DNA from 2 places in the Bacillus songklensis genome. Region 2 is predicted to be linked to the other one. Evidence: predicted binding sites of a transcription regulator. Region 2 holds the regulator's gene; the other holds the start of a gene.
The links. Region 2 encodes LexA, which represses DNA repair genes until DNA is damaged. Its sites were predicted from a motif close to CGAACATATGTTCG; they were not measured.

Region 1: the regulator LexA is predicted to act here: its motif matches at 4,574-4,587, upstream of ruvA (Holliday junction branch migration protein RuvA).

The regions. Positions count from the first base shown of each region.
Region 1 is NZ_JBHRZT010000020.1:551,654-558,497, reverse strand. Features, by position in the region: gene ACFOU2_RS05860 (phosphotransferase) at 131-1,129, shown strand; gene ACFOU2_RS05855 (YhcN/YlaJ family sporulation lipoprotein) at 1,288-2,061, shown strand; gene ACFOU2_RS05850 (YebC/PmpR family DNA-binding transcriptional regulator) at 2,351-3,070, opposite strand; gene ACFOU2_RS05845 (WGxxGxxG family protein) at 3,489-3,752, shown strand; gene ACFOU2_RS05840 (BofC C-terminal domain-containing protein) at 3,860-4,372, shown strand; gene ruvA (Holliday junction branch migration protein RuvA) at 4,731-5,342, shown strand; gene ruvB (Holliday junction branch migration DNA helicase RuvB) at 5,378-6,379, shown strand; gene ACFOU2_RS05825 (DUF2905 domain-containing protein) at 6,376-6,576, shown strand; gene queA (tRNA preQ1(34) S-adenosylmethionine ribosyltransferase-isomerase QueA) at 6,676-6,844, shown strand, end outside.
Region 2 is NZ_JBHRZT010000007.1:189,042-195,885, forward strand. Features, by position in the region: gene ACFOU2_RS01530 (DUF896 domain-containing protein) at 44-277, opposite strand; gene ACFOU2_RS01535 (YneB family resolvase-like protein) at 343-999, opposite strand; gene yneA (cell division suppressor protein YneA) at 1,017-1,334, opposite strand; gene lexA (transcriptional repressor LexA) at 1,480-2,103, shown strand; gene ACFOU2_RS01550 (hypothetical protein) at 2,564-2,980, shown strand; gene ACFOU2_RS01555 (mechanosensitive ion channel family protein) at 3,698-4,582, shown strand; gene ACFOU2_RS01560 (MDR family MFS transporter) at 4,762-6,114, shown strand; gene ACFOU2_RS01565 (hypothetical protein) at 6,358-6,528, opposite strand; gene ACFOU2_RS01570 (DUF3231 family protein) at 6,712-6,844, opposite strand, start outside.

The DNA.
Region 1 (6,844 bases), on a different contig from region 2:
TATGCTCCATATGCAGCAGCCCCGTATGGGATGATGGGAGGGTATATGCCACCACAAATGGGAATGGCACAGCCGTATATGCAGCCGCGTGTAGATGAAGACGGTATGTTCGATTTTCCGGATTTTGATGATGATGATACCGTTTAATTATAAGGGAAGACGAGACGATTTTTTAAGTCGTCTCGTCTTGTTTATCGAACACCGAAGCCGGTTGGGCATTTATGGAGTCCAACCGATCAAATCCCATGTCTGCATACTGTATACGGAAAAAGGAATCAAGATTATAAAAGGGCATGAAAATGCCGCTCATCTTCATACAGTTTATCATGTTCTTAACCGTTTAAAAGAATGCGGTTTTAGACAAGCTGTTAATTACGAACACTATCCGCAGGGGGAATTGGCATTGCCTTTTGGGAATAAGTATTGGACGCTGACTCCCTATGTTCCTTCCGTATCGGTGTTTAGTTATCGGACATTCGAGCAAAGAGAGCAAGTACTTATGTTGCTGCGCATGTTTCATCAATGCGGAGAGACTGCTCTTCCAACCATAAAGTCTCCTTTACCGAAGCTGTGTTTGCCGACTAAATGGAAAGAAAGGCTAAGGGACTTTCAAAAAAATCATTCCCGTATATCGCTATATTTATCAAAAAATCTATTTACCATCTTAACAATGTGGGCTGAGAAAAGTCTTAGTTGGTCTAAACAATTTTTCAAAGCACCGGCGACTGCTTTCTCCATCCTTCACGGAGATGTCGCTTCCCACAATGTTATTCCATCCCGGGATGGAAGATTGTGGCTGATTGATTTTGATTTATTATGTACTGGTCCAAAGGAATATGAATACATTCAGCTTATGCAGCGGTTTTTAAGCTATACACAATGGTCTTTTTCTTCCTTGTTCCAGCACCCTCTCATTAAAGAAGGGGCAACTGCTAAGTGGGTGATTAGTTTGCTGTTGTTTCCCGCTGATTTACTGAGGGAGTGGAATCAGCTATGTATAAATCCCGTTTCTTCTACATCTAGGCAGCAACTCAATCACTTAGTTCAAAAAACAAAGATGGAAATATATTTCCGCCAGCGCTTAGTCTCTGAAGCAACGAACTATTTGTTTAATGAGAATAAGAAATAAACGTTAAAAATCATTAGTGATAAAATAACCAAGGAGTGTATCCTCCAACATTTAAAGGAGTTACCGCTAACTAACAGCATAATTTTCCCGTCGAAATTGAACCCTATACATGAGTGCAAGTGTTTTTGTGCTCAAATGTTGACCGGGGGGGATTTGTGTTGAACAAAGCAACGGTAACGGTTTTAAGTTTAGCTTGTGCAGCGGCTTTATCTGCTTGTAATGCAAACGAGGAAGCAGGAAGGCAGCGATATAACGATACAACGAGACCTGTCGGTTATTATTCGAATGAAAAAGATATGCGCATGGCTGATGGAACCGATCGAAATGGCAACGTTATTTTGATGGATGATAACGATGGTCCTGTTACAGAAATTATGGATCGTACAACTAGAGATAATGGGTTCAGAAACGGTAATGCCTTAAACGCTCGTGAAGGCATTAAACGCATGAATACCATGTCTCAATCACCAACGCTTACCTACGGTCTTCAAAGGGATGGTTTATTTTATGGCAGTGCCCGCCTTGGTGCGGAAGATGATAGGAACTATCATGGTCATTTAAATTCGACCAACGCACTTACCAAAACATCGTATCATAAGAAACATGGCGGCGGGATCGTACAGGATGTCGTTAACCGTGTAGAGAGAATAAAGGGTGTAGACGACGCCCGTGCTCTTGTGGATGGCAACCGTATGCTCGTAGCTATTGAATCAGATGTAGCAGATCCAGCTCTCCTTGAAAATAAAGTGCGCCGGGAGCTCTCTGATGTCAGCAAGTCCTACGAACTTCACGTTACCGTAGATGATGGCGTATACAGCCACGTTCGCAGTATCGATAACGAGCTGCGCAATGGAGGGCCTGGAGTGATGAGTACCAACTTTAACAGCTTATTGGAGGCTGTAGATGAAAAAGTAAACAGAAGCACACGTTAACCGGGAGGATGGGGGCAAAACGGTCCCTATCCTTTTTGGATAATCATTTCTCTTTTTTTCGTTTATGATATATTATAGGGTGGAATTTTGTAAGATGAGAGGAGTCTTTAGAATGGCTGGACATTCTAAGTGAAAGAATATTCGGCGTGGCAAATGTGTCAGCGGAAGTAACGATGGTACCGTAAACGTATACATAAAAAGGCTATAGTTATTCAAAACCATTCCGAATAGATGAACAATCTAAATAAGCAGACCTTTTGTTACCATAACAAAGGTCTGCTCTCATGTATTATTCACCTAAATCCACATTGTGGTAGACTTGTCGAACATCTTCTAAATCTTCTAATGCATCAATCATTTTTTCAAATTTTGCTTGTGCATCTTCTGGAAGTGTTACTTCATTTTGCGCAAGCATTGTTAGTTCTGCAACTGTAAATTCGGTTATACCGGCATTCTTCAATGCTTCTTGCACTGCATGAAACTGATCAGGTTCTGCATAAACGATAACCGCTTCGTCCTCTTCTAAAACGTCACGGACGTCTACATCTGCTTCCATTAATATTTCAAGCACTTCATCTGCCGTTTTACCTTCAAGACCGATGACCGCCGTTGCATCAAACATATATGCTACAGATCCGCTTACTCCCATGTTACCGCCGTTTTTACCAAATGCAGCACGCACCTCTGATGCAGTACGGTTCACGTTATTTGTCAGTGCATCTACGATTACCATCGATCCATTTGGTCCGAAGCCTTCATAACGAAGTTCGTCATAGTTTTCTTCTGAACCACCTTTCGCTTTTTCAATTGCACGGTCAATAATCGTTTTCGGCACACTGTACGTTTTTGCACGCTCGAGTACGATTTTTAAAGCTTGATTTGATTCTGGATCTGGTTCACCTTGCTTTGCTGCTACATAGATTTCGCGTCCAAATTTTGCATATATACGACTCGTATTTGCATCTTTTGACGCTTTTTTTTCTTTAATATTGTTCCACTTACGGCCCATAATGAACACTCTCTTTCCACTTTGAATCTACACAAAACTGCTAATATGAAATAAAGCTGTTTCTTCAACGCTTTTTCAAAATAACTATAAGGAGTTCGTTACGATTTCATATTGCTGACAAACAATACTAATTGAAGATGAAGGCTCATCCACTAAATTATATTATACCTCAATTGCATAATTTGTTAAGAGTTTAATAATCAAAAAAAGACGGGCAGTTCTCATATATTTGTGTGATGACAATAAAAGTTGTTTTACTTTTATATCATTTGCAGGCACACTCCCTGTATCACAAGATTTTTAAAATAGATTATCCAGCCCCCTTCCACAATAGTTCAGAACCAAGTCCTGAATAATGAAAAATGAATAGGATATCCTAACATCATTAATGAATGGAAGGAGGGGAGCTATGAAAACTATAAAAAGGAAGCTTTTTTCCATTTTAGGTATTTTCATTCTTGCGGCAATGACTGCAGGTATGCCTGTTTTAGCTGAAGTTGATAATAATGATGGCGTTCGGACAACTGACAATTATCGAACAAACGATGATATCCGAACAACCCGTGTCGCTCAGACCACCGATGTGGCTGATGACAACGATGCGGATTGGGAATGGGTTGGCTTACTAGGGTTAGCAGGCCTTTTAGGATTAAGAAGAAGAAGAGACAGAGAGGCTTACTAAGTGTATTTACGCTTAAAAAAGGATAAAACTTCTAAATAAGGTAAAGCTATAAGTAAATGCTTCCTTGTTTAGAAGTTTTTATTTTACATTTGGGAAGGTGAAGATGGATGCATATCCTCATTCATCAAAGAAAAGGCCTGCTTTGTTTTATTACCGCTTTGCTGGCATGGGTCTGTTTGGCTGCAACAAATGTCAAAGCGGCTGTAAGCGAAGAGGAGTTCACCGTTTTCTTAGAAAGAGTATATCTCGACGGAGTCGTTAGTCAAGAAGTAATACGTCATGTAGATAGCCCTAAGCAAGAAATTTTAGATGCTTATGGTCAGTGGAGGATCATCAAAGAAGGTGAAGATGAACTTGTATTTCGTGCTTATATTGATGATATTTCTCCATTATTAAAGACAAACGGGTATTTTGGAATTTCGATTGGCAACATGTTGTCTATTTATGAGGGTAAACCGAATCACTCCACGAAAGTCATTCAGTCATTTTTTCAAATTGATGTAGAAAGGCTGGAGAGTTACCATCGTGAAGAGCTGAAAAAAGGAATACGCGTTCATTCAAAAGATGAATATGTTTCTTTGATGAATTTCTTTAAGGACTATTCGCTTAATTCTCCATAATGAAAAGAATGTCAATCACCGTTGGCTCTTAATTGTTGAAGCATCGACGATTTTGGGAAAACGGTGATTTCTTGTGGAATGGGTTCCTGAAAAAACGCTGAATTTTTCGATTGAATTTCTTACGGGTCCCAAATAGCCAAAATCAATATGGCTATTAACGAAGCCTTCTTATAAAAAATAAAAATTTACGCTATAATGAAAGGAACGTACGTTTGCGGAGTGCCGCCGTGTGCAAGTAGTCAAATGTATTTCAAATGTGGTAGCATAAAGTGAATCTTCACCAGGTGGGGGTCTTACTGCCCGCAAGAGCGGGATAAAACGTATGTCCTTCTAGATAAGTGGCAAGGGAGAGAATAGATTGTTTGATTATATAAAAGGGGTTATTACGTATTTAAATCCTGAATATGTAGTAATTGAGAACAACGGAATCGGCTATCAATTATTTACGCCGAATCCTTACGTGTTTACCATCAATCCGAAAGCGGACGTGACGATTTACACCTATCATTATGTACGTGAAGATGTGATCGCTTTATACGGTTTTGCTTCCCGTGAGGAAAAAGGATTGTTTACGAAATTATTAAGTGTGTCAGGCATCGGTCCAAAAGGGGCCTTGGCCATTTTAGCTTCAGGAAATCCTGTTCAGCTTGTGCAGGCCATTGAGGAGGAAAACGAGAAGTTTTTAGTGAAATTTCCGGGAGTCGGCAAGAAAACGGCACGACAAATGATTTTGGATTTAAAAGGAAAGCTTCATGATGTGCTGCCGGGTGCCGTGCCGGATTTATTTACCGATGTAGAAAGACTGGATGCCGTGACAAGTGAATCAGAAGCATTGGATGAAGCGGTTGAAGCATTAAAAGTATTGGGCTATGCAGAGAGAGAAATCAACAAGGTTATTCCGGATCTAATGAAAGAAAAGTTAACAACAGATCAATACATCAAAAAGGCATTGCAGAAATTGTTAAAATAGAGCAATGACCAGTAAAAGAAGGGGAGGAGGATTATATGGACGAGCGCATCGTGACTGGTGATGTCATCCAGGAAGAAGAATGGCTTGAACAAAGTTTGCGTCCGCAGACGCTGCAACAGTATATCGGACAACACAAAGTAAAGTCCCATTTGGACATTTTCATTCAAGCTGCCAAGCTGCGCAACGAAACGTTAGATCATGTATTGTTGTATGGACCGCCTGGCCTGGGGAAAACAACCTTAGCGGCCATCATTGCCAATGAAATGGGGGTACAGCTTCGGACGACATCAGGGCCGGCCATTGAACGCCCGGGTGATTTGGCAGCCATCTTAACAAGTCTAGAACCAGGGGATGTCCTGTTTATTGATGAAATCCACCGTCTTCATCGTTCGGTAGAAGAAGTTCTTTATCCGGCAATGGAAGATTTTTGCCTTGATATTGTCATTGGAAAAGGACCGAGTGCCCGTTCGGTTCGCCTTGACTTACCGCCCTTCACGTTGGTAGGAGCAACAACAAGAGCAGGATTATTATCTTCTCCTTTACGTGATCGTTTCGGTGTCTTAAGTCGCCTGGAGTATTACCAGACTGAAGATTTAGCATCCATTGTCGAGCGTACGGCTTCCATTTTGAATGTAGGGATCGAGAAAAGTGCAGCTGTTGAGATCGCAAGACGTTCGAGAGGCACTCCCCGTATCTCCAACCGTTTATTACGTCGGGTGCGTGATTTTGCACAGGTACGGGGAGATGGAGAAATTACGGCAGGGTTAGCCAATGAAGCCCTTGAATTATTGCAAGTAGACCGTTTAGGACTCGACCATATTGACCATAAATTATTAAAAGGCATCATCGAAAAATTCCGCGGAGGCCCGGTCGGTTTGGATACGATTGCCGCGACAATCGGGGAAGAACCACATACGATCGAGGATGTATACGAGCCATATTTACTGCAAATCGGCTTTTTACAGCGTACACCCCGCGGGCGGATTGTGACGAATTCGGTATACGAGCATTTCCAAATGGAGGTACCCGAAAGATGACAGAACTTCCTAAAATGCTGATGGGAGCGGGAGCCCTTTTACTCCTTGTTGGGTTTGTGCTACAGTTTATTGGAAAGCTCCCTGGCGATATCCTCATTAAAAAAGGAAACACAACTTTTTATTTTCCGATTGTGACTTCTATTGTGATTAGTGTTGTATTATCATTGATTTTCTTCATTATCGGCAAACTAAAATAAAGGTTCTTACGGGCGGAGGCTTTTGCTGAAAAAGGGAAAATGCGACCGCCTGTTTAAACTTGATAAAAAAAGAAGTAAATACAGAAACAGGTGACAACAATGAAAGTTGATTTGTTTGATTTTTATTTACCAGAAGAATTAATTGCTCAAACTCCTCTTGAAAAACGTGATGCCTCAAGGCTTATGGTATTAAATAAAGAAACGGGTGACATAAAACATGAAACCTTTCATGACATAATTTCGTATTTACAAGAAGGAGATTGTCTGG
Region 2 (6,844 bases):
CACGTACGTATATATAAACCATTTTGCGGCATAGGTTAATGAATTAATGCATGCGTTTCCTCTTTTTGCTTTCTTTGAGCTTATTAGGTGTGACATCATTCCCTTTTTCATCAACAACTTTAATAGAGTGAAGATGGTTGGTCATAGACTTACGAAACTCTTTCAAATATTCTTGGCGAAGCACTTGTTGTTCTCCAGCTTCTTCCGGTGTAAGTCCTTCACTCTTTGACTTTTTTGATAAAAAATTAATTCGTGCCATTTTTTCCGGTGATAACATCCATATAACTCCTTATTATTTTCTTCTACCAAGTATATGTAGTCATCTTACTAAACCAATTTCTATTAAGCAAGTGATTCATCTTGATTCTTTATGTACTCTTGATAGCGTCGATGTACAGTCGCTTTTGACACATGATAACCGAATCCCCTTAATGTAGCTGTAATTTCCTCAAAGGTCATTTCGTTTCGTCGTAAACGAACGATTTCTTCAATCGGTACTTCTTTTCGATCTCTTCCTGCATTTTCCCCGACGTTTTTTAAGTTTTTCTCCGGACGGTAGCCTTTTTCAACGGCACGTCTCATTCCTCTGCGAATTTTAGCATTATGAAGCTTGCGCTGATATTCTTCCACAATGCTAATAATTTCAAGCATCATGGAATCTGACTCTGACAGCTGAAGCTTCCCGTAATGACTAATGGTATATACTTGAATGTTCTCTTTGATGAAAAAATGCAATAAGGCGATTCTTGCATGACCTCTTCCAAGCCTTGTTTCATCCTGTACGAGCAAGACATCTATCTGTTCTCGCTGCACTGCTTCGATTACTTCCATCATACCGTCACGATCAATATCAAAGCCGCTTGCCTTTTCCTCCACTATTTGGGCAACCTGGAATGAATACTGATCTGCAAGTTGCAACAGCTCTTCTCTCTGACGCTCAAGGGATGTCTCTTGTGTATCTTTTTCCGTACTGACTCGACAGTAAATGATTGCTTTCAATCTCTATCACTGCTTTCCTAATTACTTGCCAACATTTGTCCTTCTTGAAAATCTTTCTTTAAAATTGGGATATAAATTTTTTCACCTGGCATAATCGTTTTATATTCAAGATGGTTCTCCGTCTCTACCCATTCCACAAACTCATGTGAGGATAAATGATGCTGTTCTCTATACTTTTGACCCAATTCCCACAGAGTATCTCCTGCACTGATGGTAATAGTTGCATAGTTTTCAAGGTTAGGACCTTTGGCGAACGATGTTACGAAATAGGTAAACACTGCTAAAATCATAAAAAAGATTGCATAGTATGTAAAGGTCTGTAACGCCTTATTCAATTCCATCACCCCATAATCAGAATATCTGTTCTCATTTTAATACGAACATTTGTTTTGAGTCAATATATTTTCGAACTTATGTTTGTATCCAATTTATATACATGTTATAATGAAACCAATTAAGTCGTTGATTTGAGGTGAGAGAATGACAAAGTTATCAAAACGACAACAAGATATATTAAGCTTCATCAAAGAGGAAGTAAGGTTAAAAGGTTACCCCCCTTCTGTTCGCGAAATCGGTGAAGCTGTCGGCTTAGCATCAAGTTCGACTGTACACGGCCACCTCGCCCGTCTTGAAAGCAAGGGGCTTATCCGCAGAGACCCGACAAAACCGCGTGCAATTGAAATATTGGATACAGAGGAAACAAACCATATTGTAAAAGCGAATGTCATTAACGTACCGATCATCGGGAAAGTTACGGCTGGCCAACCTATTACCGCTGTCGAAAATGTAGAAGAGTACTTTCCTCTTCCTGATAAATACGCAGCGCCTGATGAGCAAATATTCATGCTGGAAATTATGGGTGACAGTATGATTGAAGCCGGAATTTTGGATGGCGATTATGTAATTGTCCGCCAGCAGCAAACGGCTAATAATGGAGATATTGTTGTAGCGATGACAGAAGAGGACGAAGCAACTGTGAAGCGCTTCTTCAAAGAGCAAAACTACATTCGTCTGCAGCCTGAAAACTCCACAATGGAACCTATCATTTTAAATAATGTTTCTATTTTAGGAAAAGTAATCGGTGTCTATCGCTCTATCCATTAAGAGACTGATCCATGGCATTCCAGAAACTCTTTCCGCCTATATCATTCACTTCCTTTCCATCATATCGTTTGTGACTCTGATAAGATGGCGGGATGATTCTAGAGAATGATCCAGATACTTGGTATCAAGTTTTGGGTTATTCTCTTTTTCTTGGAATATAAAACGAATGAAATGCGTTGGAATGAATCAAACAATGGTAGATTTATACGTTCTATGTAGATAGTAACTTACTTATTATTAATGAAACTCCATATCAACCTTCTTTCGATCATCTTTCATTAATTTAGGCATTTTCGCTTCAAGAACCCCAATCTTATAAGAGGCTTTTACACCTTCATGCGATACAGTGGTTGGAAGTAATACAGTCATTACCTTATTACATAATCGGATCCGTCAGTGAAAAAAGCGTATGTTAATAATTTGCATACCTTTTGGCAATATTAGCAATGAGGTGTTGTTAATGGTAAATAAATTAGCGGTATTTTTATTTATAATGCTTTTGTTCACACCCCATGTTATGGCTCAAAATAATAAAAACGTTGAAGTTTTAAACATCGAACATAATCGTGTAATAAAGACTGTTGCATCAAATCCTGCAATACAAAAGGAAGGCGAAAAATACCTAAATCGAATAACCGATATATATCGGAAGTTCAGGGTTATCCCAAACGAAGGTTATATGATTAAAATTCCATTGGAACCTTCTGTAGCGATACAAAATCAATGGATGAATGACTTAGTAAATGAAGTAATTATTATTGTTGGAGAACAGGAAGAACCTTATTTAATGGTTTTCGATGATGAAAATAATCCTCGCTTTTTCACCTTTAAAGGTGATATCGATGTTTTATTAAAAGCTTTAAACTTCCGTTCTTAAGACCTTATTACGAAATGTCTTTTTTAGGATTCATCTTTAACTAAATATTCAAATTTGGATATAAAAAATACACCCACAAATAATGTGAGTGTATAAAACAGAATCATAACATTTTGCATGTTTCCCTTCAACAAATATTCTTTATTGTAGTTGAAGGGATTCTCACACAGACCATTTATTCTCTTTAGTTGCTTATTCTAGGGGTGTTAAGTCTGATAGTTGCATTAACAAAACTTCAAATCTGTTATTTTCGTTTTTGATTTCGCAATAACCATTTGTAAATATAAACGATTCTATACAATCAATAATTATTATATCCCTTCTCTGTTTCAATAGCTTCTTTGTCTCCCACTCAAGCTACATTTCCTGCTTAATCTTTCGACATAAGCCGAGTTGCTTTCTTCTATTCATGGCTTGCATAAAATAAGTCAAGATCTAGATGAGCTACTCAACGAATTCCAAACTTGCATAGGTAGCCAATCTTAATTTATAAACCTTGAAACAAAACCCAGTATTCTTTGTTGGGAAAGACTTGGTACCGGGGCTTTATTACATTGTGCATTACTTATTACATATCTTATTTATTGTGCCTAAAGTATATATCTCAAAAATCTTGCGGAAAATACATAAATACTTGTGCTATGGGATTATATTAAATTTCCTCGAGTTAGCTTCGAGGGAGTTAAGCTGCATTTTTTATATTAATGAGGTGTAGGTATGGACAATTTTTTAACTTATACTCAAGGATTTTTAGACTATATAGAGAAATTTCTAATCTTACGAATCGCATTAATGGTCTTATTCTTAATGACCATTTCCTTTCTTATAAATCGCACGATTGACTGGTTTTTTAAAAAATCAGATTTTTTTAATGAAGAAATTGAAAAGACTATACAAGGTGTTATTCGCTCAACCTTAAGATATGGAAGCGCTGCAATCGTTGTCATATACCTAATAGGGCAATTTATAGATATTAAAGGTCTTCTTGCGGGCGCAGGGATTGCAGGTATCATTTTAGGTTTTGCCGCACAACAAATGTTAAAAGACATTCTATCAGGTATCGTCAGATTGTCTGACAAGGAATTCCGAGTGGGCAACTATGTGACATTCAATGAAACGCATTCAGGCACAATCGAAGAAACGGGCATTCGTTTTATGCAAATTCGTGAATGGTCAGGGAAACTCCTTACTATTCCGCATGGAGAAATAAGGACAATCCAAAATTATAACAAGGGTAAAATGCGTGTCATAGAACAAATAACTGTAAGTTATCAGGAAGACCCTCGGAGAATCAAGGAATTATTAGAAATAGTATGCAGCATCTGCAATGAGAAGTATGGTCAAAGCCTATTAAGACTAGAGGATGGGACACCTGAAGAAGATTTTCAATATCTTGGCATAACGGACTTAAATCCAAATCTTAAATTCGTTGGATATGAATTTTGTATTGTGGGCTTAGTGAAACCAGAATATTATTTTGAAACTTCACGCAATGTTAGGTTTGAACTAATGGCTACATTTCATGAAAATCAGGTATGTATGCCAGCGGCAAATGTGTTATATCGGGCGGAAAGGAATGCTTTTCAAACTACCGATAACTGAACCATTCAACAGATATTAGAATGCAACTTATTTAACAATAAGTAATCAATTGAATCTTATAAGTATATTGCCATATTGTTATGAGCTTTTCTTATTGAATATAAAAAACTTCTTTGTTTCCATAACCTGTCTTAATAGGGTATAATAACTTGTTTGAACCGTAATAAGGGGGTTAATAGATGAAAAGTAGAACTTCAGTAATGATAAGTATTGTTCTTGCTATGTTGGTAGCATCAATCGATACAACCATTATGAACACAACGATGCCAATCATCGCAAAAGAGTTAGGGAGATTTGACTTGTACGCCTGGTCGTTTGCGTCCTATATGATTGCAAGTACCATTCTCTCCCCTGTGGCTGGTAGATTATCCGACATATTTGGCAGGAAAAGAGTGTTCGGATTCGGGATTACATTATTTCTAACCGGATCACTCCTTTGCGGGTTATCTGCAAATATGATTCAATTGGTCATCTTCCGTGCTATTCAAGGGATAGGAGCAGGATTCATGATGCCGTTCCCTGCAATTATTGCCGGAGACCTCTTCCCTGTAGAGAAAAGAGGGAAAATCCAAGCCTTATTTACAGCAATGTGGGGGCTTTCCGCCATCCTCGCCCCTTTACTTGGAGCGTTCTTCGTCGAGTATATGACATGGAGATGGATATTCTTTGTAAATTTACCAGTTTGTTTAATCGCATTTCTGACGCTTTTACCTTACAAAGAACATTATCAGCCGAAAAAAGCGAGCGTGGATTATATTGGAGCCATCCTATTCGCTGTCGGTGTAACTTTTCTTCTCTTAGATACTGTCGTTGAGGAGAATAAAATTCTATATTTTCTATTGGGAGCAGTTTTTATTGTTATTTTTTATTTTTATGAGAAAAAACAGACTTCGCCAATCGTTCCGCTCTCTATGTTTAAAAATAAGACCATTTCATGGATTAATATTAATACATTTATTGGTACCGTTGCTTTATTCGGAACATCCAGTTACATTCCATTGTTCTTACAAAATATTGCAGGGCTCTCGCTATTTATGAGCGGTGTGGCTCTTCTTGGTGTTGCAGTTGGATGGATGTGCGTATCGGTACCTGCCGGTAAATGGATTCTAAAATATGGATATCGTATCTTGTTGATTATGGGGAATGTTTTATTGTTCTTCTCAGGAATTTTATTAATTCTGTTAAATGAAAATCATAGTTTTTGGTATGTATTCGCTGTAATGATTGTTCAAGGATTAGCTTTCGGTTTACTATCCACAGTTGGATTGATTGGATCCCAACAACTAGTGGGAGGACATGAAAGAGGGATTTCCACTTCATTCTTCATGTTTTGCCGAAACATGGGTACGGCAATTGGAGTAACGATTATGGGAGCGTTATTAACAAGTGAAGCAGATTTTATGGAAGGAATTCATCATCTATTTATATTCGGTTTCTTCGGAAGTATTTTGGCTTTACTAACATCATTCCTCATTAAGAATGATACATCTAACAAAGAAAGCAATATGGTTGCCGGAAGTAAAATAAGTTAAATTATTTACCTCAAGGGATGCATCTGCATTCCTTTATTTTTTTGAATATGCCATTGCTGAAGATATATTATTTATGTTATCTAAGACCAGTTTCCCCATTTAGTTGTTTCTTCTTCAACCTTCTCTGTTAGTATAACAAAAAGAGCAATCACTTTATTAGGCAATTGCTCTCGTTAGTTCAAAAAGAAGAAAAAGAAAAACATCTTATTAAAGAAGGATTAATATCTAATTGAATCTTAAGAATTAAAATTCTTCATCTTTCCTTTGTAATTCATCAATTCCAGGGAACCCGCCGTACCCCAATGATACTTCTCTAGAAAATCCATCAGGGATGCCTCCATCATTTGTAAGACCTTGAGGATTAACTGATCTTATATCTTCTCCGATTTGATTAAACTCACGTTTCTTAGACATATTTGATTTCCTCCTTTTTCTATAATCAACTATTAGTTTGTGAAGAAATTTCTAAATAATGATTGGTAATGATTTCCTAAAATCAATATTAATCCATATAAAGGCCATTATATTAAAGAAAAAATCATAAGATTTTTGGTCTCCATCATCAGTCGTGTTGTTAAGAAAATTTAACATTTGCGATTAATCCTTAGAAAGCATGTCCCTATTTAACGCAACGGGCGGCTTTTCCATCCATTCATTCTTAATCATTAAAGACTTTATATCTGCCTCATATTGGTATACCTGTGCAATGATCTTTCCGTATGTTGTTTTT